Regions from separate parts of the Lysinibacillus sp. Y5S-8 genome, predicted to be linked through region 2. Evidence: a T-box and tRNA genes for the amino acid it is inferred to sense, from the RefSeq annotation. Region 2 holds a T-box; the other holds one or more tRNA genes.
What was found. A T-box is a leader RNA that pairs with one kind of tRNA and senses whether it is charged. The one in region 2 lies ahead of proS (proline--tRNA ligase), so its partner is inferred to be a tRNA-Pro.

Region 1 (14,814 bases), 1.3 Mb from region 2:
GAGCCGCTCCTGATTCTCCTGCTATAATACGTGAGTCTGAAGCCAATGGATTTGCAAGAACGCGCATTCCTGTTGCTGCTATTTCTTCTTCACAGGAGATGCTTATTTTTATATGGGCTTTTAAGAGTCGCCAAGCCTGTGGATTAGGTTCACCGCAAGCAAGGCCCGCCATTATGGTTTTCATCTCTCCACCAACAGTTACATATTGCTCAGTACCTGCCTTAAAGCTCTCATAATAACAATTAGCAACATGTGGCTCAACTAACACAAATGTAATATCCTGCTCATAATATTGTTGTAAAAAAGCTACTACTGCCCCTGCAAATGACCCAACACCAGCTTGTAAAAATACATGTGTCGGAGCTTGCTGCATCTGTTCAACGATTTCATGTACAAGTGTTGTGTAGCCTTGCATAATCCATAATGGTATTTCTTCGTAGCCATCCCACATCGTATCCTGAATCAGGACCCAGCCATTTTCTTGTGCTAGCTGCGAGGTATAACGCACGGTTTCATCATAATTCATTGTCGTTATTTCAGCATAGGCTCCTTCTTTTTTAATATGCTGTAAACGTTCATCGGCACTGCCAGCTGGCATATATATTCGCGCTTGATACCCCAGTTCACGAGCCGCCCATGCCACACCACGACCATGGTTACCATCTGTTGTTGAAATAAAGGTTAAATTACCTATCTGCGCTTTTACTTCTGATGATTTTAATTGTTCAAACGATAGTTCCTCTATATTTTTCTGGAGTCTATTGGCAACATACTGCGCAATTGCATAAACTCCGCCTAATACTTTAAATGCGTTTAAGCCAAATCGATAGGATTCGTCTTTTACCAAGATTTTTTCTATACCCATCCATGAAGCAAGTGAATCAAGATGATGGAGAGGTGTCTTTTCAAATTGCTCATATGTACGTAGAAATTGCCCCACTTTCTTTACTTGTTCCAATGTAAAATATGGCAGTAAAGCTGTTCCGTCATTTGCTTTATCCAGCTGATTGTGCACCCACTTTAATTTTTCATTCATTCCTATCCCTCCTTTATCATTAGCTTAGTCCATCTAGCTTCAAAATACAAAATTATACAATACAGAACTTACATTTGTCTAAGTTCCTTGTTATGCGTTTATGATCCCCTACGGAAAAGGGAGAAAAATTTCTTAACTTCCTATATAATTAACAAGCCTTCACAGATTCGATGTTCTGTGAAGGCTTCATTTTTATAGTAACTATGTTATCAAATCAATTAAAAAGTGCAGTAGATGTAATTCATCTACTGCACTTAGTATGACCCGTACGGGATTCGAACCCGTGTTACCGCCGTGAAAGGGCGGTGTCTTAACCACTTGACCAACGGGCCAATGGCGGAGAAGGAGGGATTTGAACCCTCGCGCCGGTTACCCGACCTACACCCTTAGCAGGGGCGCCTCTTCAGCCTCTTGAGTACTTCCCCACATAAAAATGGCTCCGAAGGCAGGACTCGAACCTGCGACAACCTGATTAACAGTCAGGTGCTACTACCAACTGAGCTACTTCGGAATAATGATGGGCCTAAATGGACTCGAACCATCGACCTCACGCTTATCAGGCGTGCGCTCTAACCAGCTGAGCTATAGGCCCTTGGAGCGGGTGATGGGAATCGAACCCACGACATCAGCTTGGAAGGCTGAGGTTTTACCATTAAACTACACCCGCATAAATGGTGGGTCAGGACGGAATCGAACCGCCGACACTTAGAGCTTCAATCTAATGCTCTACCAACTGAGCTACTGACCCATTTCGTCCATGCTAAGCTTATTTTCTTTTGCTTATCATATCTTCTTATGAAAATAATGGCGGTCCCGACCGGGATCGAACCGGCGATCTCCTGCGTGACAGGCAGGCATGTTAACCGCTACACCACGGGACCATTTGGTTGCGGGGGCCGGATTTGAACCAACGACCTTCGGGTTATGAGCCCGACGAGCTACCACTGCTCCACCCCGCGATAATTTTATACTGTTTCGAGTTTTTAAAGCACCATTTATAAAGATTTAAAACTGGAGGAGGTAGAGGGATTCGAACCCCCGCGCGGTGTTACCCGCCTGTCGGTTTTCAAGACCGATCCCTTCAGCCAGACTTGGGTATACCTCCGTTGCATTATATAAATGGTGGACCTTGCAGGACTCGAACCTGCGACCGGACGGTTATGAGCCGTCTGCTCTAACCAACTGAGCTAAAGGTCCTTTAAGATGGCGGCAGAGGGGATCGAACCCCCGACCTTACGGGTATGAACCGTACGCTCTAGCCAGCTGAGCTACGCCGCCAGGATCTTTATACTGGTTAATTTATTATGGTGGAGCCTAGCGGGATCGAACCGCTGACCTCCTGCGTGCAAGGCAGGCGCTCTCCCAGCTGAGCTAAGGCCCCATAATTTCTTTGGAAATGGTCGGGAAGACAGGATTCGAACCTGCGACCCCTTGGTCCCAAACCAAGTGCTCTACCAAGCTGAGCTACTTCCCGTTCTTTTTTGGCGCGCCCGACAGGAGTCGAACCCATAACCTTCTGATCCGTAGTCAGACGCTCTATCCAATTGAGCTACGGGCGCATTAAAAATGGTGCCGAGGACCGGAATCGAACCGGTACGGTAGTCACCTACCGCAGGATTTTAAGTCCTGTGCGTCTGCCAGTTCCGCCACCCCGGCACATTTGGAGCGGAAGACGAGGTTCGAACTCGCGACCCCCACCTTGGCAAGGTGGTGTTCTACCACTGAACTACTTCCGCATGTGCATAAGTTTTTTTATCTGGCAATGAAATAATGGTGCGGGTGAAGGGAGTCGAACCCCCACGCCTTGCGGCGCTAGATCCTAAGTCTAGTGCGTCTGCCAATTCCGCCACACCCGCTTATTATTATTAAAAATGGTGAGCCATGAAGGACTCGAACCTTCGACCCTCTGATTAAAAGTCAGATGCTCTACCAACTGAGCTAATGGCTCTAAAAAATGGTGCCGGCTATAGGAATCGAACCCACGACCTACTGATTACAAGTCAGTTGCTCTACCTGCTGAGCTAAACCGGCATATGGTGGAGGATGACGGGCTCGAACCGCCGACCCTCTGCTTGTAAGGCAGATGCTCTCCCAGCTGAGCTAATCCTCCTGGGTACTATGCCTAGCGACGTCCTACTCTCACAGGGGGAAGCCCCCAACTACCATCGGCGCTAAAGAGCTTAACTTCCGTGTTCGGTATGGGAACGGGTGTGACCTCTTTGCCATCATCACTAGACTTGCACTTGATTGTGCTGGCTTCTGCGTTCTTAGCAGAAGTTTCTTTATGTATCTTGTTTTGAAGTTGTTTACCTGTCCTTCAAGACAAGAATTATTGTATAACGTTTTCTCACATTGTGCAATACTTTTTTATAAAAAAAAGAAATTATTACTTTTTGAAGTTATTTTTGCTAAGTAAGAGAAAATATTGCCCTGCAAAATATTATAACAATTGTTGTTTCAAAAGAAAACAATTATTTTATTTCACCTATTTTCTTAGCTTATAATCTATTTCTAAACAAGGAAAGGGTATAGAAAACCCTTCACTTGTTGTTTCATTAAATAGTTAAAAGCTCTTGTTTCAATCTTAGAATTTCTTCAAATGTTGTGGAAGCTCCAAAAGATAGTCTAAAAAATTGGCGTGCTGCTTCCAAAGAGTAACCCATTGATAAAATAGCTTTCGTTCCAGATTCACTATGAATATCACATGCACTACCCGTCGAAATACAGATTCCTGCCTCATTTAACTTTAAAAGAACATATTGCCCCTCTATTTTATCCATCATTACGCCACAAATATTAGGCAATTGTTGGTTACATTCTATTAATTGGCATGTTTCAGGCAAATTGTTCTTCAAAAATCTTCTTAAAGTCTCATAATGTTGTCTTTCATATTGATAGTTTTCAATTGCTGCCGCAAAGGCTACAATTGCTGGTGTATCTAATGTGCCTCCTCTTAAACCCCTCTCATGAGTTACACCCGGTGTTAAGGCAGGTACTCGGAGCGCAGGATTCAGATAGACAGCACCACACCCCTTTGGCCCACCTATTTTATGAGCTGAGATTGTAATGGCATCTACTCCACTTGGTATAGCGAGCTTCCCAAATGATTGTACACAGTCAATATGACTGAAAACATCAGATTTTTTAGCCATCTCTATTATTTTCTCTACAGGCTGAATAGCGCCAATTTCAGAATTGACATGTTGAATTGTAATCAAAGCCGTATCTTTGCGGATTGCTTGCTGTAATTGTTCAAGGTCAATCCATCCATCCATCTGTAAAGGCAATTTTGTCACTATAAAACCCATTTTCTCAAGCGTATTCAACGCTGCATGCACAGACGTATGCTCAGCTTGAGATGAAATAATGTGTTTTCCTTTTTTAGAGGCCAGCGCTAATGACAAGATAGCCAGGATATTTCCTTCTGTCCCGCTCCCTGTAAAAATAATACCGTCACTATTTACGCCTAAAGCAGTGGCTACAACCTCTCTTGATTGCTGGACAAAATAATAGGCTTGTCCTCCTAAATCATGAAGACTTGCACTATTTCCATAATAACGCTGTGCTACCTCTACATAAGCTGCAAGAGCCTCCTTCGTCATCGGTGATGTCGCAGCATAATCCATATAAATCATTGTCTTCTCCCTCTCTAGTTCATCAAGTCTTGTTTTCTTTTTTATTTTATGTAAAGATAAGTGTCAAGACAACTGTAAAGAGGGTATAACTATGGATGTAAAGACAGATGTCCTTATAATCGGCAGTGGAATTGCTGCACTTCAAGCTGCTTTACTGCTCGAAGAACATTTTCAAGTACAAATTGTTACAAAATCATCTCTTTATATGAGTAGTTCTTATCGTGCACAAGGTGGCATCGCTGCTGTTACAAGTGAGAAAGATCATATTGAACACCACATTGCTGATACATTGAAAGCTGGAGAATATCATCACGAGAAAAAACATGTTACTACACTCATAGAAGATGGCACTAAAATCATGCAGAAATATTTAAAGACTGGTCTCCCTATCGATCGTCATGTTGATGGAAAACCGGCTCTAGGACTCGAAGGGGCACATAGTCATCATCGTATTCTACATGCAGGTGGTGATCGTACTGGTCAAATTTTCATAGATTACTTACTTCATAAACTTTCACCTAAAACAAAGGTGAATTGCTATGAAATGGCTTATGAGCTTTTACGGAATACAGATGGTGGCTGCATAGGCGCACTTACCAAAGGACAAAAAGGCATTACACGCTATTTGGCCCATCATGTCATTTTAGCGACAGGTGGTGCAGGTGCACTCTATTCAAGCACATCTAATTATCCAACCAATACAGGTGACGGCATCGCGTTAGCATTTCGCGCAGGTGCTGCCATCAGTGATATGGAATTTATGCAGTTCCACCCTAGTCTGCTTTGGTGTGAAAATGAGGCGAAGGGATTAGTTTCCGAAGCTGTTCGAGGTGCTGGTGGCATCTTTGTCGATGCACAGCGTCAGCCCATTATGACAGGCTTACATGCCCAACTTGACTTAGCACCAAGACATATTACGGCACTTGCACTTTTTAAAAAACGTGCTGCTGGTGAGGAGACGTTTATTGATATTACTAACATTCAAAATTTTGAAGTGAAATTCCCAACAATTGCTCAGCTTTGCTATGACAATCAAGTTTATTTACAAGATGGCTTAATTCCTGTAGCTCCAGGAAGTCATTTCTTAATGGGGGGCGTTATTGCTGATGACAAAGGAAGAACCACTATACCTAATCTATATGCAGTGGGGGAAGTTGCCTGTACAGGTGTCCATGGTGCGAACCGTTTAGCAAGTAACTCCCTATTGGAAGGTATTACGTTTGGGCAAAGAATGGCTCAGTTCATCATTCAACATGGTTGCCATCAAAAAAATTTCACACATAACCACCATCAATGTGCTGAAATAATGCCATCTTTATTTAGCAAACAGCAGTTACAGCAATACATGATGCAGTTTTTAGGCATCGTGCGAAACGTTAATGACTTGCAGCATTTTATTCAGCAATTACCCTCCTTACAATCACTTCTTTATACGAATCTAAAGGGTCTAGAACAAGCTGAATTGGAACTATTTATGATGCATGTTGTCGCAACATTAATGGCACATGCTGCAATTACACGAACGGAAACGCGTGGTGCTCACATTCGTACGGATAAATTAGAAATGGACGTACACTGGGCAAGTCGTTGGATTATTTTTTCGCAAGGCCAAATGAAAGTGAGGAACTCATTGTATGAATATCATCAAACTCGAGGAAATGCTCAAGCAATTTTTTAATGAGGATTTAGGTGATGGGGATTTATCGAGTGAATATATCTTTTCAGCTGAACAGCAGGGATCTTTTTCTTTTTACGCTAAAGAAAATGGGGTTTTCTGCGGGGCGCTCATTATTGAGTATGGCTTTCACTTACTCGATCGATCAATAAAAATCCAACTTCTAAAAAAAGATGGAGAGACAGTAAAGACCGGTGATGTGCTTGCTGTGGTAAAGGGACCCTTACAAAAATTATTAATAGGTGAGCGCGTTATATTAAATCTTATTCAGCGTATGTCCGCTATTGCGACAGCGACCCATCATGCCGTTCGAGAAACATCTGGTACGCATGCGAAAATATGTGATACGCGTAAGACCATGCCTGGATTGCGTATGTTGGATAAATATGCTGTTAGAATCGGTGGTGGCTTTAATCATCGTAATGGCCTGTATGATGCCATCATGCTAAAGGATAACCACATTGCCTTTGCTGGTAGCATTACAAAAGCTGTTCAGGCTGCTAGAGCAAAAGTCGGTCATACTGTAAAAATCGAAGTGGAAATTGAAACAAAGGACCAGCTAGAAGAAGCCATCATTGCTGGAGCAGATATTATTATGTTTGATAACCGTAGTCCAGAAGAAATACGAGCATGGCTTCCCACTGTCCCTTCTTCTATTGTGACAGAGGCATCAGGAGGCATCACACTTGAAAATTTAAAGGCCTATGCACAATCAGGTGTTCAGTTTATTTCACTTGGTTCATTAACGCATTCCGTTAAAGCCTTTGACATTAGTGCACTCGTTCAAATGAAAGGAGATCATTCCCTTGTCCATAACTAGTTTATTACAACAAACGACACTACTTCCAGAGCATTACCGGGCATTATCCGTAAAGGAAATGGAATCTCGTATTTTATCAATAAAGCAAAAATTAGGACCTAAACTATTTATACCAGGACATCATTATCAAAAAGATGAAGTCATTCAATTTGCTGATGCAACTGGTGATTCCCTACAGTTAGCTCAATTATCTGCCGCTAACAAGGAAGCTGAACATATTGTATTTTGCGGCGTGCATTTTATGGCGGAAACTGCTGATATGCTGACAACGAAGCAGCAACATGTCTATTTACCAGATATGCGTGCAGGTTGTTCAATGGCTGATATGGCTGATATTTATCAAACAGAACAAGCATGGCCGATTCTTCAGCAACTCTTTGGTGATACAATTATCCCGCTAACTTATGTCAATTCGACTGCTGCCATTAAAGCCTTTACGGGAAGACATGGTGGTGCCTGTGTCACTTCATCGAATGCTAAAGAGCTTGTTCAATGGGCATTTACACAAAAACAGCGTATTTTCTTTTTACCTGACCAACATTTAGGAAGAAACACTGCCTATGATTTAGGTATTCCACTTAAAAATATGGCTGTTTGGAATCCCCATAAGAATATGCTTGAAACAAATGAGCCGCTTGAGAACATTCAGGTTATTCTATGGAAAGGTCATTGCTCTGTACATGAAGGATTTACGGTTCACCATACGGAGGTCGTTCGCAAAGAACATCCAACTATGCAAATTATTGTTCACCCTGAATGCAGTCGTGAAGTTGTAGCAGCTGCCGATGATGCAGGTTCCACAAAATACATCATTGAGACAATCAATCGTGCACCAAGCGGATCGGCATGGGCTATTGGAACAGAAATGAACCTTGTCAATCGCATAATGAAGCAGCATCCAGATAAACATATTATCTCTTTAAATGAAAATTTTTGTCCTTGCTTAACAATGAATCGCATTGACCTTCCCCATCTGTTATGGAGCTTAGAAAGCATTGAGCAGGGGCAACCACATAACCGTATCCAAGTAGATGAATATACTACAGCTGAAGCACTTAGCTCTCTCAAAAGAATGCTAGCACGAGGATAATTAGGTTGCTTTAAAAGCAGAGATGTTGTAAAAAAACGTCTCTGCTTTTTATGTTCATATAACATCTATTTTGAATAGCTTAAACAACTGCCATTTTCAAATGCATCATCATCGATCCAATCAAAGAATAACCATCTATTGCTGAAATTGACATGGCTTTATGCTCTATGCTACTGTCGATTTGGAGGTGAAAATAAATGGCTTTTCAATCGAAAAATATTTTTATCAATTTACCAGTGAAAGATCTAAACAAATCCATCAACTTCTTTAAGGAACTAGGTTTTGAGTTCAATCAACAATTTAGCGATGAGACTACAGCCTCAATGATTATTAGTGAAAATATCTTTGCATTAATGATGGTGGAAGAACGATTCAAAGGGTTTAGTAAGAAGGAAATTACAAATACTGCTACGTCTGCAGAAGCAATTTTATGTCTATCTGCTGAAAATCGAGAGCAAGTAGATCAATTAGTAAATAAGGCACTGGCCTCCGGTGGTAAATCTTATAGTGAACCCCAAGACCATGGGTTTATGTATGGCTGGGGATTTCAGGATGTAGATGGGCATATCTGGGAAGTAGTTTATATGGATGAAAATGCATTGAATCAAGAGTAATATTTATATCTATGAATATGAAAAAACAGTAGATGCATGTGCATCTACTGTTTTTTAGTATGACCCGTACGGGATTCGAACCCGTGTTACCGCCGTGAAAGGGCGGTGTCTTAACCACTTGACCAACGGGCCAATGGCGGAGAAGGAGGGATTTGAACCCTCGCGCCGGTTACCCGACCTACACCCTTAGCAGGGGCGCCTCTTCAGCCTCTTGAGTACTTCCCCACATAAAAATGGCTCCGAAGGCAGGACTCGAACCTGCGACAACCTGATTAACAGTCAGGTGCTACTACCAACTGAGCTACTTCGGAATAATGATGGGCCTAAATGGACTCGAACCATCGACCTCACGCTTATCAGGCGTGCGCTCTAACCAGCTGAGCTATAGGCCCTTGGAGCGGGTGATGGGAATCGAACCCACGACATCAGCTTGGAAGGCTGAGGTTTTACCATTAAACTACACCCGCATAAATGGTGGGTCAGGACGGAATCGAACCGCCGACACTTAGAGCTTCAATCTAATGCTCTACCAACTGAGCTACTGACCCATTTCGTCCATGCTAAGCTTATTTTCTTTTGCTTATCATATCTTCTTATGAAAATAATGGCGGTCCCGACCGGGATCGAACCGGCGATCTCCTGCGTGACAGGCAGGCATGTTAACCGCTACACCACGGGACCATTTGGTTGCGGGGGCCGGATTTGAACCAACGACCTTCGGGTTATGAGCCCGACGAGCTACCACTGCTCCACCCCGCGATAATTTTATACTGTTTCGAGTTTTTAAAGCACCATTTATAAAGATTTAAAACTGGAGGAGGTAGAGGGATTCGAACCCCCGCGCGGTGTTACCCGCCTGTCGGTTTTCAAGACCGATCCCTTCAGCCAGACTTGGGTATACCTCCGTTGCATTATATAAATGGTGGACCTTGCAGGACTCGAACCTGCGACCGGACGGTTATGAGCCGTCTGCTCTAACCAACTGAGCTAAAGGTCCTTTAAGATGGCGGCAGAGGGGATCGAACCCCCGACCTTACGGGTATGAACCGTACGCTCTAGCCAGCTGAGCTACGCCGCCAGGATCTTTATACTGGTTAATTTATTATGGTGGAGCCTAGCGGGATCGAACCGCTGACCTCCTGCGTGCAAGGCAGGCGCTCTCCCAGCTGAGCTAAGGCCCCATAATTTCTTTGGAAATGGTCGGGAAGACAGGATTCGAACCTGCGACCCCTTGGTCCCAAACCAAGTGCTCTACCAAGCTGAGCTACTTCCCGTTCTTTTTTGGCGCGCCCGACAGGAGTCGAACCCATAACCTTCTGATCCGTAGTCAGACGCTCTATCCAATTGAGCTACGGGCGCATTAAAAATGGTGCCGAGGACCGGAATCGAACCGGTACGGTAGTCACCTACCGCAGGATTTTAAGTCCTGTGCGTCTGCCAGTTCCGCCACCCCGGCACATTTGGAGCGGAAGACGAGGTTCGAACTCGCGACCCCCACCTTGGCAAGGTGGTGTTCTACCACTGAACTACTTCCGCATGTGCATAAGTTTTTTTATCTGGCAATGAAATAATGGTGCGGGTGAAGGGAGTCGAACCCCCACGCCTTGCGGCGCTAGATCCTAAGTCTAGTGCGTCTGCCAATTCCGCCACACCCGCTTATTATTATTAAAAATGGTGAGCCATGAAGGACTCGAACCTTCGACCCTCTGATTAAAAGTCAGATGCTCTACCAACTGAGCTAATGGCTCTAAAAAATGGTGCCGGCTATAGGAATCGAACCCACGACCTACTGATTACAAGTCAGTTGCTCTACCTGCTGAGCTAAACCGGCATATGGTGGAGGATGACGGGCTCGAACCGCCGACCCTCTGCTTGTAAGGCAGATGCTCTCCCAGCTGAGCTAATCCTCCTGGGTACTATGCCTAGCGACGTCCTACTCTCACAGGGGGAAGCCCCCAACTACCATCGGCGCTAAAGAGCTTAACTTCCGTGTTCGGTATGGGAACGGGTGTGACCTCTTTGCCATCATCACTAGACTTGCACATGGATGTGCTGGCTTCTGCGTTGCAACATGGATGTTGCGTTCTTAGCAGAAGTTCCTTTAATATCAGCTTCAAATAAATAGTGTCGTGAAGCTCTTTTTTTATTGAAAGTTTTGTTCTTTCAAAACTGGATAAACGGTTCATTGAATGGTTCAAACATTTTTGGTTAAGTCCTCGATCGATTAGTATTCGTCAGCTCCATGTGTCACCACACTTCCACCTCGAACCTATCTACCTCATCGTCTTTGAGGGATCTTACTTACTTGCGTAATGGGAAATCTCATCTTGAGGGGGGCTTCATGCTTAGATGCTTTCAGCACTTATCCCGTCCACACATAGCTACCCAGCGATGCCTTTGGCAAGACAACTGGTACACCAGCGGTGTGTCCATCCCGGTCCTCTCGTACTAAGGACAGCTCCTCTCAAATTTCCTACGCCCACGACGGATAGGGACCGAACTGTCTCACGACGTTCTGAACCCAGCTCGCGTACCGCTTTAATGGGCGAACAGCCCAACCCTTGGGACCGACTACAGCCCCAGGATGCGATGAGCCGACATCGAGGTGCCAAACCTCCCCGTCGATGTGGACTCTTGGGGGAGATAAGCCTGTTATCCCCGGGGTAGCTTTTATCCGTTGAGCGATGGCCCTTCCATGCGGAACCACCGGATCACTAAGCCCGTCTTTCGACCCTGCTCGACTTGTAGGTCTCGCAGTCAAGCTCCCTTGTGCCTTTACACTCTACGAATGATTTCCAACCATTCTGAGGGAACCTTTGGGCGCCTCCGTTACCTTTTAGGAGGCGACCGCCCCAGTCAAACTGTCCGCCTGACACTGTCTCCTGCCCCGCTAAGGGGCATGGGTTAGAATTTCAATACAACCAGGGTAGTATCCCACCGACGCCTCCTTCGAAGCTGGCGCTCCGAGATCTCTGGCTCCTACCTATCCTGTACAAGTTGTACCAAAATTCAATATCAGGCTACAGTAAAGCTCCACGGGGTCTTTCCGTCCTGTCGCGGGTAACCTGCATCTTCACAGGTACTATAATTTCACCGAGTCTCTCGTTGAGACAGTGCCCAGATCGTTACGCCTTTCGTGCGGGTCGGAACTTACCCGACAAGGAATTTCGCTACCTTAGGACCGTTATAGTTACGGCCGCCGTTTACTGGGGCTTCAATTCGCAGCTTCGCTTGCGCTAACCACTCCTCTTAACCTTCCAGCACCGGGCAGGCGTCAGCCCCTATACGTCACCTTACGGTTTTGCAGAGACCTGTGTTTTTGCTAAACAGTCGCCTGGGCCTATTCACTGCGGCTCTCATGCGCTTGCACGCTCAAGAGCACCCCTTCTCCCGAAGTTACGGGGTCATTTTGCCGAGTTCCTTAACGAGAGTTCTCTCGCACACCTTAGGATTCTCTCCTCGACTACCTGTGTCGGTTTGCGGTACGGGCACCTCTCACCTGATAGAGGCTTTTCTTGGCAGTGTGAAATCAGGAACTTCGTCCATACGGACTCGCCATCACAGCTCAACGTTACAGTGTGCGGATTTGCCTACACACACGCCTTACTGCTTGGACGCGCATAACCAACAGCGCGCTTACCCTATCCTACTGCGTCCCCCCATTTCTCAAACGGTGAGGAGGTGGTACAGGAATATCAACCTGTTGTCCATCGCCTACGCCTATCGGCCTCGGCTTAGGTCCCGACTAACCCTGAGCGGACGAGCCTTCCTCAGGAAACCTTAGTCATACGGTGGACGGGATTCTCACCCGTCTTTCGCTACTCATACCGGCATTCTCACTTCTAAGCGCTCCACCAGTCCTTCCGGTCTGACTTCAACGCACTTAGAACGCTCTCCTACCACTGACATCGTAGATGTCAATCCACAGCTTCGGTGAATCGTTTAGCCCCGATACATTTTCGGCGCAGCGTCACTCGACCAGTGAGCTATTACGCACTCTTTAAATGATGGCTGCTTCTAAGCCAACATCCTGGTTGTCTGTGCAACGCCACATCCTTTTCCACTTAACGATTACTTTGGGACCTTAGCTGGTGGTCTGGGCTGTTTCCCTTTTGACTACGGATCTTATCACTCGCAGTCTGACTCCCGTGTATAAATATCTGGCATTCGGAGTTTGTCTGAATTCGGTAAACCGGGATGGCCCCCTAGTCCAAACAGTGCTCTACCTCCAGTATTCTCATCACGAGGCTAGCCCTAAAGCTATTTCGGAGAGAACCAGCTATCTCCAAGTTCGATTGGAATTTCTCCGCTACCCACACCTCATCCCCGCACTTTTCAACGTGCGTGGGTTCGGGCCTCCAGTAAGTGTTACCTTACCTTCACCCTGGACATGGGTAGATCACCTGGTTTCGGGTCTACGACCACGTACTATTTCGCCCTATTCAGACTCGCTTTCGCTGCGGCTCCGCCTTCTAAAGCTTAACCTCGCACGTAATCGTAACTCGCCGGTTCATTCTACAAAAGGCACGCTATCACCCATTAACGGGCTCTAACTACTTGTAGGCACACGGTTTCAGGATCTCTTTCACTCCCCTTCCGGGGTGCTTTTCACCTTTCCCTCACGGTACTGGTTCACTATCGGTCACTAGGTAGTATTTAGCCTTGGGAGATGGTCCTCCCGGATTCCGACGGAATTTCACGTGTTCCGCCGTACTCAGGATCCACTCAGGAGAGAACAAACTTTCGACTACAGGGCTTTTACCTGCTCTGGCGGACCTTTCCAAGTCGCTTCATCTAACTCGTTCTTTTGTAACTCCGTATTGAGTGTCCTACAACCCCAAGAGGCAAGCCTCTTGGTTTGGGCTCTTCCCGTTTCGCTCGCCGCTACTCAGGGAATCGATTTTTCTTTCTCTTCCTCCAGGTACTTAGATGTTTCAGTTCCCTGGGTCTGCCTTCAAGACGCTATGTATTCACGTCAAGATACTACGCGATTAAACGTAGTGGGTTCCCCCATTCGGAAATCTCCGGATCAAAGCTCACTTACAGCTCCCCGAAGCATATCGGTGTTAGTGCCGTCCTTCTTCGGCTCCTAGTGCCAAGGCATTCGCCGTGCGCCCTTAATAACTTAACCTATCAGCTTTCAATACACATCGCATTTCGTTGTCAGCTTCTCTCGTTCAATCAGTCACGTACTCAAGTACGCTCCTTCATTCACTCGATTGCTTCCTAGAACTGCTCATGTCTTGAAACCTTTTAATGTTATTAAGCCTATAAAAAAACTTAAAAAAATAAATGTGTTTGTTACAATTTCAATGTCGTTTTATCCAGTTTTCAAAGAACAAGTTTTGAAGATTTTCATTCAGAAGAATGAACCTTCAAAACTGAACGCAAAACGTAATCTTACAAACCCTAGGTTTGTATTCCGAAATAATCCTTAGAAAGGAGGTGATCCAGCCGCACCTTCCGATACGGCTACCTTGTTACGACTTCACCCCAATCATCTATCCCACCTTCGGCGGCTGGCTCCAAAAAGGTTACCTCACCGACTTCGGGTGTTACAAACTCTCGTGGTGTGACGGGCGGTGTGTACAAGGCCCGGGAACGTATTCACCGCGGCATGCTGATCCGCGATTACTAGCGATTCCGGCTTCATGTAGGCGAGTTGCAGCCTACAATCCGAACTGAGAACGACTTTATCGGATTAGCTCCCTCTCGCGAGTTGGCAACCGTTTGTATCGTCCATTGTAGCACGTGTGTAGCCCAGGTCATAAGGGGCATGATGATTTGACGTCATCCCCACCTTCCTCCGGTTTGTCACCGGCAGTCACCTTAGAGTGCCCAACTAAATGATGGCAACTAAGATCAAGGGTTGCGCTCGTTGCGGGACTTAACCCAACATCTCACGACACGAGCTGACGACAACCATGCACCACCTGTCACCGTT
Region 2 (14,814 bases):
TGTCTGCTTATAACATGCAAGCAAAACAATTAGGCATTTAAAGGACGTGGTTATGACGGAAGCCGACGTGAATATTTTATGAAAAGCCCAGCCATACTAAATACAATGGTTCGGGCTTTTGTGATTTATAAAAGAAATTTCAGATAATTTATTGACAAGCATTACACTCTGTTATATATTTTTAGAAAATAATAATACTGTTATATAACAAAAACAAAAAAACACATTTAGTAGCAATCATGAAAGGAAGTTAGAAGAGTGACAGATTATCGAGAGGGTTATGAATTTTACCGCCAAGTATGTGAGGAGCACGGACTAGAGCCTATTAATTTTCACTATTATTTATCGCAAGAGCAGTTACATGCATATAACCAATATGCAAAATCATCAGAAGAGTCAATCGAATATGAGGTTTCTTAACTTGTAAAATACCTTATTACCTCTGTGGGTTCGTAAGGTATTTTTGCTTTCACAAAAAATTTACATAGCTACATTCTCTTTATCTAGCATAATTGAAATTTGTATTTAATAGATAAATAGCCTAAAGAAAGCACTTTCAATAGTACAAAAGTATCGAAAAACTTTACAATTAGGTAAATTTAGGGTGTTTATAACCGCTATTTTTTGGCTATTTTCTCATAAATCATCAAATAGGGCTTTAGATGTTTTTGATATTTGGGTTGAATTAACTGCTTTTCTAAGACTATAATATAATTACATAAAAAAGGGCGATATACCACAACTTTATACCTCGCTGTAAGATAAAGCAAAAGTACCAAACCCTTCATATTTTAATGAACGGAGAATGAAAATGATGAATATCACGCCTAATAGCATTAATCAAATGAACTATAGTCTAAAAGAATTACAAGATATCTTTTCCGCCATGAATAGTTCCATCATTGTAGCGATTACCGATCGTACCGGGAAAATTACGTTTGTTAATGATCATTTTTGCAAAATTTCGAAGTATACGCGTGAAGAATTATTAGGTCAAGATCACCGTTTACTTAACTCGGGCTTCCATCCTAAATCTTTCTTTAGAGAGATGTGGAGAACAATAGGTAATGGTGATATGTGGAATGGCGAGGTGTGCAATCGTGCGAAAGATGGCAGTTTATATTGGGTAAAGACAACGATTTTCCCATTCCTTGATGAAAAGGGAAAGCCTTATCAATATATCGCCATTCGCGTCGATATTACAGCGCAAAAGGACATAAAAAAAATTACCCATATTGCTTATCACGATGAATTAACAGGACTGCCAAATCGTCGTAAACTAGAACAGCGTTTAGAAAATGAATTCCATCAATCTCGACGTACAGGAGATAAATTTGCGTTATTTTTCATTGATGTGAATCGATTCAAACACATTAACGACGGGCTTGGTCATATTATCGGCGATATGTTTTTAGTGGAAATGTCGAATCGTCTACGAAATGTTGATTATACATCTAATTCATTCTATCGCCACAATAGTGATGAATTTGTCATGATTTTAAATGACGTCAGTCGCATTGACGAAATGGCCAAAGAAATCATTAATGTCTTCAATGAAAGTTTCATCGTCGATACCTATGAATTTTATGCAAGCATCAGTATCGGCATTAGTATATTCCCAGATCATGCAAACTCTGTAGAAGAATTATTGAAAAATGCGGATATTGCCATGTATGCAGCAAAATCTACGCGTGGAAATCAGTACCGTTTATACCGTGACAATATGGATGAAGCCAACGATAAATGGCTTCTATTAGAAACAAAATTACACCAAGCATTAAAACAGGACCGCTTAGAATTACATTACCAGCCTAAAATTGATTTAAAAACAGATACGGTCATTGGCATGGAAGCCTTGCTACGCTGGTATGATCCTGAATTAGGTCATATTCCACCAGATCGTTTTATTCCATTTGCAGAAGAATGTGGGCTTATTAATGATATCGGTGTTTGGGTATTACATAAAGCCTGTGCTCAAGCTCGTTTTTGGAATGAAGCACATAATTTAACATTGCGCGTAGCCGTCAATATTTCTCCGATTCATATTAGTACAGGTAGCTTTGTGGACATGGTGTGTGAAGTCATTGCAGAAACAGGTATTGACCCACACTTATTAGAAATTGAAATTACGGAAATGAGTATGCTTGATTATACGGAAGATTTAATTGATACGATCAAGCAATTACGGGCATTGGGTATTACGATTTCATTAGACGATTTCGGGACAGGCTATTCATCATTAAACTACTTAAAAAAATTCCCAGTGGATGTCCTTAAAATTGACCGTGCCTTTGTCCGTGACATTGTGCCTGAAAAATCAGGGATTGCGATGATTTCAGCTATGATTTCCTTAGCACATGCTTTAAATCTTCAAGTAGTTGCTGAAGGTGTCGAGGAAGAAGCTGAATTGAACGTACTTCGTGAGCATGGCTGTGAGTATGTGCAGGGTTATTATTTCAGTAAGCCATTGTCTGTAGATGATTTTACAGATTTAATCGTTAATTCTGTGACAAAATAGACCAGTTATGAATTGCTATTCCTGAATGATTTTGCTAAAGTGGGATAAAGCCAAACAGTTTATACAATATTTAATTTGATGATGTGGCCAAGTAAGTAAGAATTGTGAGACAGAAAATATAGCAATTGCTGAGAGCTATATCACCGCTTCTTTACTGAACACCTACCACGGAGATGTTATGCAAACATAACCGATTCGTTTTCGTTACCAAACGTGAGAGGGTTTTAAGTTTTACTTAAAGCTAAATCAAGGTGGTACCACGTCTATCCAGCACAAAGACGTCCTTATTCAGAGGACAGCTTTGTGCTTTTTTCATTCAGCTTGATAGTAACAGCTCGCTGAAACAAGCTAAACGCCCTGGTAGATGACACTGTTTTTCTTACACCGAGGCAACAATGATTTAACAAAAATTGGAGGAGATCACATGTCAACACAATTAGAAGATTTTTCGAAATGGTATATTGAGACTATCCAAAAAGCCGATTTAATGGATTATACACCTGTTCGTGGCTGTATTGCCTTTAAACCTGATGGCTATGAGATTTGGGAGCATATTCAAGAGGAAATGGATCGTCGCTTTAAAGAGACAGGGCATCGTAATGCCTATTTCCCAATGCTTATTCCTGAGTCTTTCTTCCAAAAAGAAAAGGATCATATCGAAGGATTCTCACCTGAGCTACCTTGGGTAACAGAGGCAGCAGGGGAACAATTAGAAGAACGTCTGGCACTACGTCCAACGTCTGAAACGATGATTGGCCATCTTTACTCCAATTGGATTAAAAGCTACCGTGACCTACCCGTTTTGATTAATCAATGGGCAAACGTCTTCCGTTGGGAAAAGAAAACTCTTCCTTTTATTCGCACATCTGAATTTTTATGGCAAGAAGGACATACAGCGCACGTGGATGAAGAGGATGCTCGTCAAGAAACGATGCAAATGCTTGAAATCTATAAAGAAGTTGTAGAACAAGTACTAGCGATTCCAGTCTATGACGGACAAAAAACCCCTTCTGAACGTTTTGCAGGTGCTGTCGATACGTATTCGATTGAGGCGATGATGAAAAATGGCAAGGCTGTGCAAGCTGGTACATCTCATTATTTAGGTACGAAATTTGCAGAAGCATTTAACATTAAGTATTTAAATAAAGCGAACCAGCATGAGTATGTACACACAACATCTTGGGGGACATCTACGCGCTTAATCGGCTCGGTAATTATGGTGCATGGTGATGAGCAGGGGCTTGTTTTACCTCCACGCATCGCGCCAACTCAAGTTGTTTTAATTCCAGTGGGACCATGGAAAAAGAACCCTCAAATTATGGAGCATTTAGATGAAATTTTTGTCGCTTTAAAAGCGAAGGGCATTCGCGTACGCCTTGACGATTCGGACCAATCACCAGGCTTTAAGTTCAATGAATGGGAGCTAAAAGGGGTGCCAGTTCGCATTGAATTAGGACCTCGTGATCTTGACAACAATCAAGCTTTACTTAAAGCACGTGATGAAGAGGAAAAACGGACAATCGATTTAGCTACGATTATCACAGCCATTGAAGAAGAATTAACAACCATGCAAGCGCGCTTACTCGAAAAAGCACGTCAGTTCCGTGAAGCAAACACACATACAATGATTGATTCATTACCACAATTACAACAGCATATTGAAGCAGCCAAAGCAAACAGTATAATTCCTGGCTGGGTACTAGCTGGTTGGTGTGGAGAAGATGCATGCGAGGAAAAAGTGAAGGAAGAAACAAAATATACATCTCGTAATATTCCGTTTAATCCACCAACAACAAAAACAACATGTATTGGCTGTGGAAATGAAGCTAAACATACGGTTTGGTTTGCACAAGCCTATTAATAACGACTACAACAGCCTCCTATTTAATTAGGAGGCTGTTTGTTGTTATGAGGTGGTGATCGATTAAATCCTTTGCTTTCTTCATGATATTAGGTGGCAACGCATCTACAGGGAAGTAGTCCAATTTTAAGCTTTCGCCATCCATCTGTCTGATCAGTTAAAAAGACTGCCGTTACGCCGAATACCTCATCCCCATTAGGATATTTAAAATAGTCCTGATAACCTGATAATATCGTTAAAAACTGAAGATTGTTTGCATGCAATCCTGTCTTTTCATACAGCTCTCGCTTCGCTGTTTCCTCAAGGGTTTCCCCTGGTTCCATTGCTCCTCTAGGTAATCCCCACATTTCGATATCAGCACGAAATTGAAGTAGAACTTCTCTCGTCTAATTTAAGACAATTACTGTAGAACCTACTAAAATAACAGGCATTGTCCCAACTAGTTGTCTTAATTTGATAACATAATCACTCATAGCGACCCTCCGTTCTTACTCTCTCTAATCCTTAACATAGTTAGCCAGATTTTTATTCTACTTATGATAAAATGAAGGGGTGTTATATCTTGAAAATTTCCTGAAGAAATGGGGATATAGAGATTAAAAATGATTCTACTATAACTCAATTTTTTGATAAGGATGCTAACAGATTATTTTTTAGAAGGAGATAAGGGAATGACAGATACAACAGGCTGGAAACAGAATGCACAAGATCGTCCATTTATTGCCTCATTTAGTGGTGGAAAGGACAGTACTTTAGCTTTATATAAAGCATCCCAGGTAGGTCAGGCGGTAGGACTGCTTGTGATGCTAGAGGAAGAAGGGAAACGTTCAAGGTCACATGGCATGCCGCCTGAGCTTATCCAGGCGCAGGCTGACTCGATCGGATTGCCTGTCTTTACGGCTGCAGCTAGTTGGGCAGACTACGAAAGTGTATTTATGCACCTTTTAGAAGAGGCAAAACAGCAGGGGGCAGAAGTATTAGTGACAGGTGACTTAGATATGCCTGCACATGGCTGCTGGCATGATAAGGTCACAAAAAACGCTGGATTACAGCTAGGTATGCCATTATGGGAAATGGACCATCGCGAAGCAGTCGATGAATTTATTAACTTAGGATTTATCACGATGATTGTCACGGTCAACTTATCCTTAGGAATGACTGAGGATGATTTAGGGCGAATACTTACCCCTGAATATGTATTGGAACTAGAAGCTCGTAAGATTGATCGGTGCGGGGAGGGGGGAGAATTCCATACAACCGTCATTGATGGTCCTCTTTTCCAGCAGCCAATAGCTGTGCGCAAATGTCCAATTATAAGAGATGGAGACTATGCATTTTTACCTTTAGAACTTGCGTAAATCCACAGCCTTTCTTGTGATGAGCATGGTTTTTCCTTTTAATGTATATGGTCGTGTGTAATAAAATGATTACATAGGAAAGATACTTTAAATGGGATTGAATTACTATTAGTATTGAGTGCTTTGTCAAATCCTTATCGTTTAAAAATGATTGCCAATCTTCATCAAGAAAAGCAATATGTTAGCTGACTAGCGCAAGGGTTAGGGAAGCTAAATTGATTAATGGTTATCACGAATTTCTGAAAGTGGCAAAGCATTGAAAATATACTGAAACAAGTTGATTAGGCAAATGAGCGTTTCTTAAATAAACGATTTCCAGTAATAGAGAAAACAATGAGTCAACATATAGGCTTACTACATACTCTGGTTTTTATGGCTCGCATAAAAAATTTAAAGAAATAGATACTAATAAATAATAATGAACGAAAAGTACAAAGGCTCTCACCTCTGTACTTTTTTGCATTTTGGCTGTTTCTTCTTTATAGGTATAGAATCCATCTCATTTTGTCCAAAATAATCATTGACTGGACACTAAATGGTGTCATATAATTAAGACACCATTTAGTGTCCTATTAGAAAGGGTGGTGGTTTTGAATAATAATCATCAAGAGCGTGACGTTTATGTAGCCATTGCTGACCCTACAAGACGAAAGTTGATTCGTTTACTGGCAGAGGCAGATGAGTTACCGCTTCACGAATTAACCGCTCAATTTGACATGGGGCGTACCGCCGTTTCGAAACATTTAGCCATCCTGAAAGATGCAGGTCTTGTCGTTGCTCGCAAGGAAGGTAGAGAGACGAGGTATCGGCTGAATGCGGCCCCGTTGAAAGAAATACAGGATTGGGTATCGTTTTATGAAGGATTTTGGAAAGAAAGAATCGCTAAATTACATCTATTATTGGAGGAAAAAAAATGAAACCAGATGTATCATTAGATTTTAAATTTACAAGTTCAATGGAGCAGGTTTGGCATGCTTTAACCGATTCAGATACGCTAGCAAAATGGATTTGGAATAATGACTTCCAACCAATCGTTGGGCATAAATTTCAATTCCGTGCTGAACCAAATGAATGGTGGGATGGCATTGTAGACTGTGAGGTGCTTGAAGTAGAAGAGCCTCATACATTATCTTACACTTGGACAAGTACTGGCGAAACAACGACTGTTACATGGACATTAACACAAGGTTCAGATGGCACGACTCAGCTGCATCTTGATCAAAGTGGCTTTAGCGAAGAAACAAAAGCTCGTCAAGGGGCAATCGAAGGGGCAACATATGCTTGGACGAATATGAGCACACAGCTTGAAAAAGTACTAGCCTAATGCAAATCAAACGATAACAAGGAGAGCGCAATTCCGTAGCAAGAATTGTGTTCTTTCATTTTCACTCAAATCTTTTAATTTTCTAGACATGGAAGGATAACTAAATGAAGATCAATCAATTAATTGCCAACAATATCAACCGTTTAGATGTCGTCTTACCAGAACATCAATCATTGGGTATAGCCGGTTTGTCTGGCTCAGGGAAAACGACATTTTGTCAAACGATTGGGGAAGAATCCAAAAAACGTCTTGTTTCTTTATTACCTAAGGCGGAGTATCAATATTTATTTCCAAACATTATGGAAACGAACTTCAGTGCCATCAAAATGGAGGATATGCCCCTCGTACTTTTTTTAGGAAAATCCTCTATTTCCAGCAACCCCCGTTCAACGATTGGTACTCATACGGGTGTTTTTAAAGAAATTCGTAATCGACTGGCGGATGAATTTCAACTTTCTCCAGAGATGTTTTCCTTTAACAATGAATTAGGCTGGTGTCCTGCATGTAAAGGACGTGGCACGACGAAAAATGTAGAATGTAAAAAATGCTCAGGTAAACGCTATAGTCCTGAAGTGGAGCAACATAAAATAGCTTTATGGAATGAATCATACAGTATTTCTGATATTCACAATTTCAGTATCGAAACCATCTATTCCTTATCAAAAGAATTAAATATAAGTGAAGAGAAGCAACATATTCTTCAAAATATTATCCAGATGAATATTGGCTATTTAACATTAAATCGTATTATGGGGACATTGTCGGGCGGAGAATTAACAAGACTTTACTTAGCAGAATTCATGGCTACTAGCGAAAACACGGTCATTATTGTCGACGAAATTTCTGTTGGTCTTGACCACGATACATTACTAAAAATCTTAGAGCAAATCCAACAGTTGGGCACTAAAAACCAAATTTGGCTTATTGATCATTCAGATACGGTGCTAGACACGGCAAATACGCACCTATTCTTTGGACCAGGGAGTGGGAAATACGGCGGTAAAATCGTGGAAGAATCTCCTCGACCACAGCCTATCTATTCGGAACGAAACCCATCAAAGCCAACATCCTTTTATCAATTCCGAGACTTATATTGCCGCAATATACAAATGGACGAAATAGCCATTCCGCAAAACCGACTTGTTACTTTTACTGGGGAGTCTGGCTGTGGGAAATCAACACTTGTGAATGAATGTATCGCTAAAGATTTTGTCAAACGCTATCCAAAGGACAAACTAGTGATGGTCGGGCAGGATCGGAATCAGTCCATTACTAGTCGATCCACTGTCGCAACTTTCCTCGATATTAAAAAGAAACTAACCAAATATAGCGAGGACATTGATGCTATTTTCCAACGCTCGATTGAAGACATTATTGATGAACTTCCTCATGAAGATATCGCCCATAAACGTTTAAGCTTACTAATTAAACTAGGGCTAGGCTATTTGACACTGGAAAGAAAAACACAATCGCTGTCGACTGGTGAATTCCAATGTGTGCATTTAGTATCGGAATTATTTGCGAACTCGCGAAATCCACATACACTGTTTATTTTTGATGAGCCTTCTAAAGGATTATCTCAAAACATTTTAAACCAATTTATTGATAGTGTAAGGGACATCCTTGAGGATGAAGCTATCTCTATCATCATGATTGAGCATAATACCTATATGTTAGAGAGCTCTGATTTCATTGTAGACTTTGGTAAAAGACAGCAGGAGCCTGTGACACATCTTGAGGTAGTTTGTCATGAGGACTATTATAATCAGGCTAACCATACAAAAACAGCTCCATTACAAATCGCGTCTACGCTCGCATCAAGAAATGGTATTCAATACTTAGAAGACCAACCTATAAGCTATTTTAAAAAGGCTGAAAATATTTATAAAGGTGGCATTTTAAAAAGCTTATCTTCAATGGCACGTCTCATTTACGGTGACTATGAATCCAATAAAATAGCGCCTGTTATTGCAATCGACTTGGAAAGACATTTATATAGTCAGTATAGTTTTTTGTATGAAATGGGTGGTCTGATTAATCATATTGTCGCTGCACACCCAACGAATAAGGATACAAGAAGCTTCGATTTCTATAGCCAAGACAATCATTGTCCAAGCTGTTCAGGGAGATTGGAAATTTCCAAATTCGATTTTGATCTAGTCGTACAAGATAAAAACGTGCCATTTTGGGATGGTTTATTACATCCAGATATTATGGAAGTCTTAAAATACTATCAACATGCGAAGCTGGAATTTCTTTTTGAAGAAATTAAAAATGAACTTGGTCAAGATATTAGTAAAAGTTACAATGCTATGACTGAGGAAGAAAAACATATATTTTTATATGGGTATTGGGATAAGTCCTTTTATGATAAGGCAACAAAATCTTCGAAGAAATGGGAAGGTTTTAACTTTATCATCGGTCGCTATATCGTCATTTCAAAATCCATTATTAAGGAGCAAATGAAGGAAACAAGAGAGATGATGCCTTGCCCAATTTGTCATGGCACTGTGCTTAACCACCAGAAGAAATTACAATTTGGGGACACAGATATTCGTGACTTGATTCGTCAACCTCTTGATGTGGTAATAAAAACTGTAGGGAACTTACCACAACTTGAAAAATTGAAAGCCATTGTAGGGGGTGACATGTCACTTCTACAAGATGTCTCCTTATTGCCAAGAGAAACACAAGTAGCGTTGAAAATGCTGGAATTAGAGCTAGCAAGCTTTGTTGGCTATGAAATTGTCCTACAAAATGTACTTCCATTCTGGGACAAAATCCAAGATTCTATAGAGACTATCAGCCTAAAAAACCAAGTAACCATCTGTGATTTTGCCAATATTTACGAGACAAGAGAAAATATCATCGACCAGTATTTTACGAATGGAAAATACAAAAAATTAACGTATGTTTATGAAGCATTTGGCTATAAAAAAATTGTCACTCAAATCAATAAAGTAAAAGCTAGTCATAGTTGTCCATTCTGCAAAGGGAAAAAGGTGCTTTCAGAGGATGGGCTGCATGATGGGGTCAATAAATTAACCGTTCCATGTATCAACTGCGGTGCAAGTGGTATAAACGATGAAGGTCGCCAGCAAATTGTTGATGGCATTGATGTGGAAACGTGGCTAACTGGTACTGTCAGTGATGTAGTAACAGAAGGCTCTCATCTTGAGACAGTTGCCAATATTCCTATTTTTAATCGCATTCGTGAGTTGAATAAACAGGAAATGATGGCGGTTTATCAGTTCTTACAGCATAATAATTAAAGCCAATATGTTAGTAAGCCCATTTGCACTGAGCAGATGGGCTACTTTCATTTGACTAGAATCATACACTATTTTTTCCAAAAACATTCAAATCTGTATCGCCTTTGAGCTTTTCATCGTACTATAGGAATAGCCGGATTGGCAGGAAAAGGGAGGATATTCTTTGGTAAAAAAAGTGCTGTTATTTGGGGATATTGGCATTGATGATACCGTAGCATTAATTTATGCCAGGCTCAATCAGGAAATTGAAATTGTTGGGTTAGTGGCGGACTACGGCAATGTATCGCGAGAAGATGCGGTATCCAATATTTATTATGTCATGAGATTGTTTAGCTTCCCTCAAGGGATTCCCGTTATTTTAGGGGCAGAAGTACCTTTAACTGGTGAACAGCCGACCTACTATCCAGAAATACACGGCGAACGGGGATTAGGACCCATTATTCCAAATGATGATCATGAATTAAAAATTGAAAACTTTTTTGAAATCGTCAATATTATAGAAAGATATAAAAATGATGAGCTAACAATTGTTAATATTGGGCGATTGACCTCGCTCGCTACGATGTTTATCCTCTACAAAGAGCTTATGAAACATGTCAAGGAATTTTATATTATGGGTGGAGCGTTTTGGGTTCCTGGCAATGTCACAACAGTAGCAGAGGCCAATTTTCATGGTGATCCGTTTGCAGTTAATATCGTGCTGACCTATGCAAAGAATGTTACAATCATTCCCTTGAATGCTACACAAAAGGCGATTGTCACGCCAGGTATGGTAGACTATATTGATTCATTTGGACAAACAAAAATCCTCAAACCATTAATGGAATACTATACTCGCTTTTATCAAGATCGGGACCCCTCACTTTTAGGGAGCCCTGTGCATGATGCGTTAACGCTAATGGCTATAATGGAGCCTGACATGTTTATTTATGAGACCTATCCCGTAACTGTTGTCGATAAATTAGAAGGCCCTGCAAGAGGGCAAAGTATTGCCGAAACACGGCCTTATGAAAGTATAAACAATGGTGAGAAAAAACATCGTATTGCCTTTGATATCCAATATGAAAAATTTTTCCACCACTTTTTGACGATTATGACAGGGCAACCATTGCAGTAGCTTATTCAAAAACACCGTTCCGTAAAATCACAAAATCAACATGGACATTTACTTTCATATCTTTATACATCTCATGCCATTTTTCTTTAGTGAGTTCAGAATGTCTCACGGAGCTTCGGTATTTTTCACCAAAACCGAAAATATCGGATTCGACTTCCTGACTATGGGCAATCACCCTTGATACTTCCTTCGACAATTTTTTCTCAATCGCTTTTTCTAGTGCCGATACACTTTTTGGGTCACCTTGGTTGATATCTGGGTACACTTCTAATACTCTTGACTTGATTTTGATGTTCAGGTCAAATGTTGGCTTATCCGCATCGATTAATTGTATTTCTCTTTTCGAATGAATCGCATCAAAGGCTACCGTGATTTTGTTGCCTTTTTTTTGAAGGGTCTTGGATGGAACATCTTCTTTGTCCAGTATAGTTTCATATAGTCCCACTTTAAATGTGTCTCGAACGATTTTTACGTAAAAGCTATCTTTTACTGGTAGGGTGCTGACCATTTTACTTCCTTTAAAAAGAGCGACACCACTTAACTCCACTAGCTCATCATCTCTTTTTAATATTGGCATAGCTAAATCTTTGCCAATTGAATAATAATCGTGGGCAATTTGATGAAGCGTGGACGAAATCATATATTCCTGCTTGACGTTTTGTTCGATGAGCCTAAAAATATGCTGCCCAATATCCTCGATATTTTTGTATTCGTATTTCAGTAATGGTGCTGCTTCGCCTTCCACAACTGCCATAAAGATTCCATTGCTGACACTTGCATTTTCTAGATTTGTATCAAGATAATAACGAAGATCATCTTTCGCAAGTTCTTCACCGAACAAAATTACCCTCATTTGACCAACCATGATTTTTTTCGAAAGCTTGCGATTGGCTTCCATTCGATTCCCTTTACTTGTATCGTTTTCCGTTGTTAGAACTTCCACATTGCTTTGGAATTCAGGATTTACTTCACGTATGACGGCTGTCGTTGCAATTTTTTCTTCTTTTCCTATATCGTAGCCGACTAAAGTGGTTAATCCTACTTTATCCAAAATATTCGTTTGGGCACATCCATATAAAAAAACAATCGATAGAAGTACCAACCATTTTCCTTTAAGCTTGTTCATTCTTTTTCACCTTCTTTGATGTGAGGTTCTTCTTCAGTAGGGCGATTGGCCATAGCACAAGAGGGTAGACAAAAATCACAAAAAATGCCACTTGTCCAAACACAGTGTTGATTGTATTGATCTGTGTGCGTGTTTGAATAAGTAATGTACCAATGAAAACAAAGAACGAAAGTATCCAGACAAAAGTCGTTCCACTTATATTAACTAATCGAATCGCTCCCCGATAGGCCGCCCATAAATACAGACAAAGATTAGGTAAAATAATCAACATCCAAAAACAAACGGCTACAAATTCAAAGCGTTCCATGAAAGGGAAGCTAATAAAGCTAAACAATGTCAAGGTTGCCCAAATCGTTTTCAGTAGCTTGCCTTCACTGTAGTAGGTGATAGACACCAGCATGACGGCTAAATAGATGACCGTTGAAGCCAATAACCCTAAATGGACAGGTTTTCTAACATTTTCCTTGTCTTTCACAAAGGGATAAATCACGTTCAAAATTTCAAAGCCTATGATGGTAAAAGTCATCGAATGGGCACCCTTTAAAATCGAGCGAAAGTCGTTTTCTAAAATAGGAAAGAGACTTTCTGCTGAGGAATACTTCAAGGGGAAGGCTAACATCGGCATAATCCATAACGATAGGATGATACTAAAAAAAGACACCCCAACAATTACTCGAAGCCCACCCGTAAAGGCATAAATAATAATGATTAATAACGTAGCAGATAGAAACCATGTCCCAATACTTGGAAAAATCCATACTTGTATAACCTCTATATAGTTTCGCAAAACGGAAAAGAAAGCTACAGAGCAATAGATGACATACATAGCATTTAAAAAATTGCCAATCCATTTGCCAAAGATATCGATTTGAATTCCATATAAATCATTGGAGCCATAGATTTCTAAAGTTTTAATCATACAAAATGTGACGATATGTGTAGCAATACCAGCCAGTAGAACTGAAATCCATGCATCTTGTCTTGCATCCTGATAGATAATGCGTTGAAATCCCTGTATACCAACCCCAATTTGTGCACCGTGTACCACAAAAAAAAGCAAATAAGCATTGATCATATCTTTAGGGCTAAGTTGTATAGGTTTTGCCATTTATCTCACCTTCAGTTCAACTTTTTTCCGGTTTTACAGGCTCAGGCTCGAATTTATAATCATCCTTTGGTCTTGTTAAAGTAGGTCTTTTTGCTGTTAAGGGAATGGGCATTCTGATAATACTATCCCGCATTTCCTTCAATCTTGGTGGGTAGAAAGGAGACATATATGGTGCTCCCAAGCTTGTCTGGCGTAACAGATGGATAAGGATAAAACAAAAAGCCAGCATGATGCCATAAAAACCCCAAAATCCTGCAAGTATAATAATGGGAAAGCGAATAAGACGAACCACATTGCCCATCATATAACTCGGTGAGGTAAATGATGCTAAAGCACTTAGTGCAATAATAATCAGTAAAATATTACTTGTTATACCTGCCTGTACAGCTGCTGTCCCGATAACGATACCGCCAACGATACCAATGGTTTGTCCAATTTTAGTTGGCAATCTGGCTCCAGCTTCTCTCAGTAATTCAATGATAATTTCCAGCAGTAAAGCTTCAAATATCGGTGGGAACGGAACCAAAGCCCTCGATTCACTTAATGGTACGAGGAAGGCTTGCGGAATCACCTCGTAATGAAAGGTCAAAGCTGCCACATAAAAAGGTGTTAAATAAACGGACAAAAAGAAGGCAGCAAGCCTTAGTAAACGAAGAAATGTGGCAATTTGCCATCTTAAATTTTGATCTTCTTGACTTTGAAAAAATTCAGTAAAGGCTTGGGGGCCAATGATGGCCATTGAGCTACCATCCACAAGAACGCCCACCTTGCCATCTAAAACCGCATCACAAAATCTGTCAGGTCTTTCCGTCAGCAGCATTTGTGGGAAGACTGATAATGAATTATCATCAATCATTTCTGCTAGAACCGCACTATCGAGCAATTCATCGATAGTAAGGTCTATAATTCGCTGGCGTAACGTATGGACCATTTGGTCATTAGCAATTCCATGCATATATAGGAGTGAAACAGACGTATTGGTGCGTGTGCCAACTTTTATTTTTTCATTGCAAAGATTCGGACTTACTATGTAGCGACGAATTAAGGAAATATTCGTTGAAAGACTCTCATTGAAACCAACCTGTGTACCAATTACTTGTGATTCATTTTCAGGAGCTGACAATGCTCTA

Region 1: it encodes a tRNA-Pro, which carries the amino acid that the T-box ahead of proS (proline--tRNA ligase) is inferred to sense. The anticodon was not compared.

What each region holds. Positions count from the first base shown of each region.
Region 1 covers NZ_CP145889.1:3,621,359-3,636,172, forward strand. Annotated here, with positions in the region: gene V6670_RS17520 (diaminopropionate ammonia-lyase) at 1-1,036, opposite strand, end outside; tRNA gene V6670_RS17525 (tRNA-Glu) at 1,297-1,368, opposite strand; tRNA gene V6670_RS17530 (tRNA-Ser) at 1,371-1,461, opposite strand; tRNA gene V6670_RS17535 (tRNA-Asn) at 1,471-1,547, opposite strand; tRNA gene V6670_RS17540 (tRNA-Ile) at 1,555-1,628, opposite strand; tRNA gene V6670_RS17545 (tRNA-Gly) at 1,630-1,703, opposite strand; tRNA gene V6670_RS17550 (tRNA-Phe) at 1,709-1,784, opposite strand; tRNA gene V6670_RS17555 (tRNA-Asp) at 1,842-1,917, opposite strand; tRNA gene V6670_RS17560 (tRNA-Met) at 1,921-1,995, opposite strand; tRNA gene V6670_RS17565 (tRNA-Ser) at 2,049-2,141, opposite strand; tRNA gene V6670_RS17570 (tRNA-Ile) at 2,157-2,233, opposite strand; tRNA gene V6670_RS17575 (tRNA-Met) at 2,241-2,314, opposite strand; tRNA gene V6670_RS17580 (tRNA-Ala) at 2,342-2,417, opposite strand; tRNA gene V6670_RS17585 (tRNA-Pro) at 2,434-2,510, opposite strand; tRNA gene V6670_RS17590 (tRNA-Arg) at 2,519-2,595, opposite strand; tRNA gene V6670_RS17595 (tRNA-Leu) at 2,604-2,692, opposite strand; tRNA gene V6670_RS17600 (tRNA-Gly) at 2,698-2,772, opposite strand; tRNA gene V6670_RS17605 (tRNA-Leu) at 2,808-2,892, opposite strand; tRNA gene V6670_RS17610 (tRNA-Lys) at 2,909-2,984, opposite strand; tRNA gene V6670_RS17615 (tRNA-Thr) at 2,992-3,067, opposite strand; tRNA gene V6670_RS17620 (tRNA-Val) at 3,071-3,146, opposite strand; rRNA gene rrf (5S ribosomal RNA) at 3,157-3,272, opposite strand; gene V6670_RS17630 (cysteine desulfurase family protein) at 3,592-4,662, opposite strand; gene nadB (L-aspartate oxidase) at 4,763-6,349, shown strand; gene nadC (carboxylating nicotinate-nucleotide diphosphorylase) at 6,306-7,166, shown strand; gene nadA (quinolinate synthase NadA) at 7,153-8,256, shown strand; gene V6670_RS17650 (VOC family protein) at 8,454-8,870, shown strand; tRNA gene V6670_RS17655 (tRNA-Glu) at 8,931-9,002, opposite strand; tRNA gene V6670_RS17660 (tRNA-Ser) at 9,005-9,095, opposite strand; tRNA gene V6670_RS17665 (tRNA-Asn) at 9,105-9,181, opposite strand; tRNA gene V6670_RS17670 (tRNA-Ile) at 9,189-9,262, opposite strand; tRNA gene V6670_RS17675 (tRNA-Gly) at 9,264-9,337, opposite strand; tRNA gene V6670_RS17680 (tRNA-Phe) at 9,343-9,418, opposite strand; tRNA gene V6670_RS17685 (tRNA-Asp) at 9,476-9,551, opposite strand; tRNA gene V6670_RS17690 (tRNA-Met) at 9,555-9,629, opposite strand; tRNA gene V6670_RS17695 (tRNA-Ser) at 9,683-9,775, opposite strand; tRNA gene V6670_RS17700 (tRNA-Ile) at 9,791-9,867, opposite strand; tRNA gene V6670_RS17705 (tRNA-Met) at 9,875-9,948, opposite strand; tRNA gene V6670_RS17710 (tRNA-Ala) at 9,976-10,051, opposite strand; tRNA gene V6670_RS17715 (tRNA-Pro) at 10,068-10,144, opposite strand; tRNA gene V6670_RS17720 (tRNA-Arg) at 10,153-10,229, opposite strand; tRNA gene V6670_RS17725 (tRNA-Leu) at 10,238-10,326, opposite strand; tRNA gene V6670_RS17730 (tRNA-Gly) at 10,332-10,406, opposite strand; tRNA gene V6670_RS17735 (tRNA-Leu) at 10,442-10,526, opposite strand; tRNA gene V6670_RS17740 (tRNA-Lys) at 10,543-10,618, opposite strand; tRNA gene V6670_RS17745 (tRNA-Thr) at 10,626-10,701, opposite strand; tRNA gene V6670_RS17750 (tRNA-Val) at 10,705-10,780, opposite strand; rRNA gene rrf (5S ribosomal RNA) at 10,791-10,906, opposite strand; rRNA gene V6670_RS17760 (23S ribosomal RNA) at 11,075-14,001, opposite strand; rRNA gene V6670_RS17765 (16S ribosomal RNA) at 14,309-14,814, opposite strand, start outside.
Region 2 covers NZ_CP145889.1:2,325,656-2,340,469, forward strand. Annotated here, with positions in the region: gene V6670_RS11320 (hypothetical protein) at 1-41, shown strand, start outside; gene V6670_RS11325 (transcriptional regulator) at 259-420, shown strand; gene V6670_RS11330 (EAL domain-containing protein) at 812-2,518, shown strand; T-box leader at 2,588-2,807, shown strand; gene proS (proline--tRNA ligase) at 2,943-4,379, shown strand; partial or broken gene V6670_RS11340 (NUDIX hydrolase) at 4,399-4,852, opposite strand; gene V6670_RS11345 (diphthine--ammonia ligase) at 5,051-5,737, shown strand; gene V6670_RS11350 (metalloregulator ArsR/SmtB family transcription factor) at 6,328-6,654, shown strand; gene V6670_RS11355 (SRPBCC domain-containing protein) at 6,651-7,061, shown strand; gene V6670_RS11360 (ATP-binding cassette domain-containing protein) at 7,166-10,333, shown strand; gene V6670_RS11365 (nucleoside hydrolase) at 10,497-11,450, shown strand; gene V6670_RS11370 (Ger(x)C family spore germination protein) at 11,452-12,576, opposite strand; gene V6670_RS11375 (GerAB/ArcD/ProY family transporter) at 12,563-13,684, opposite strand; gene V6670_RS11380 (spore germination protein) at 13,701-14,814, opposite strand, start outside.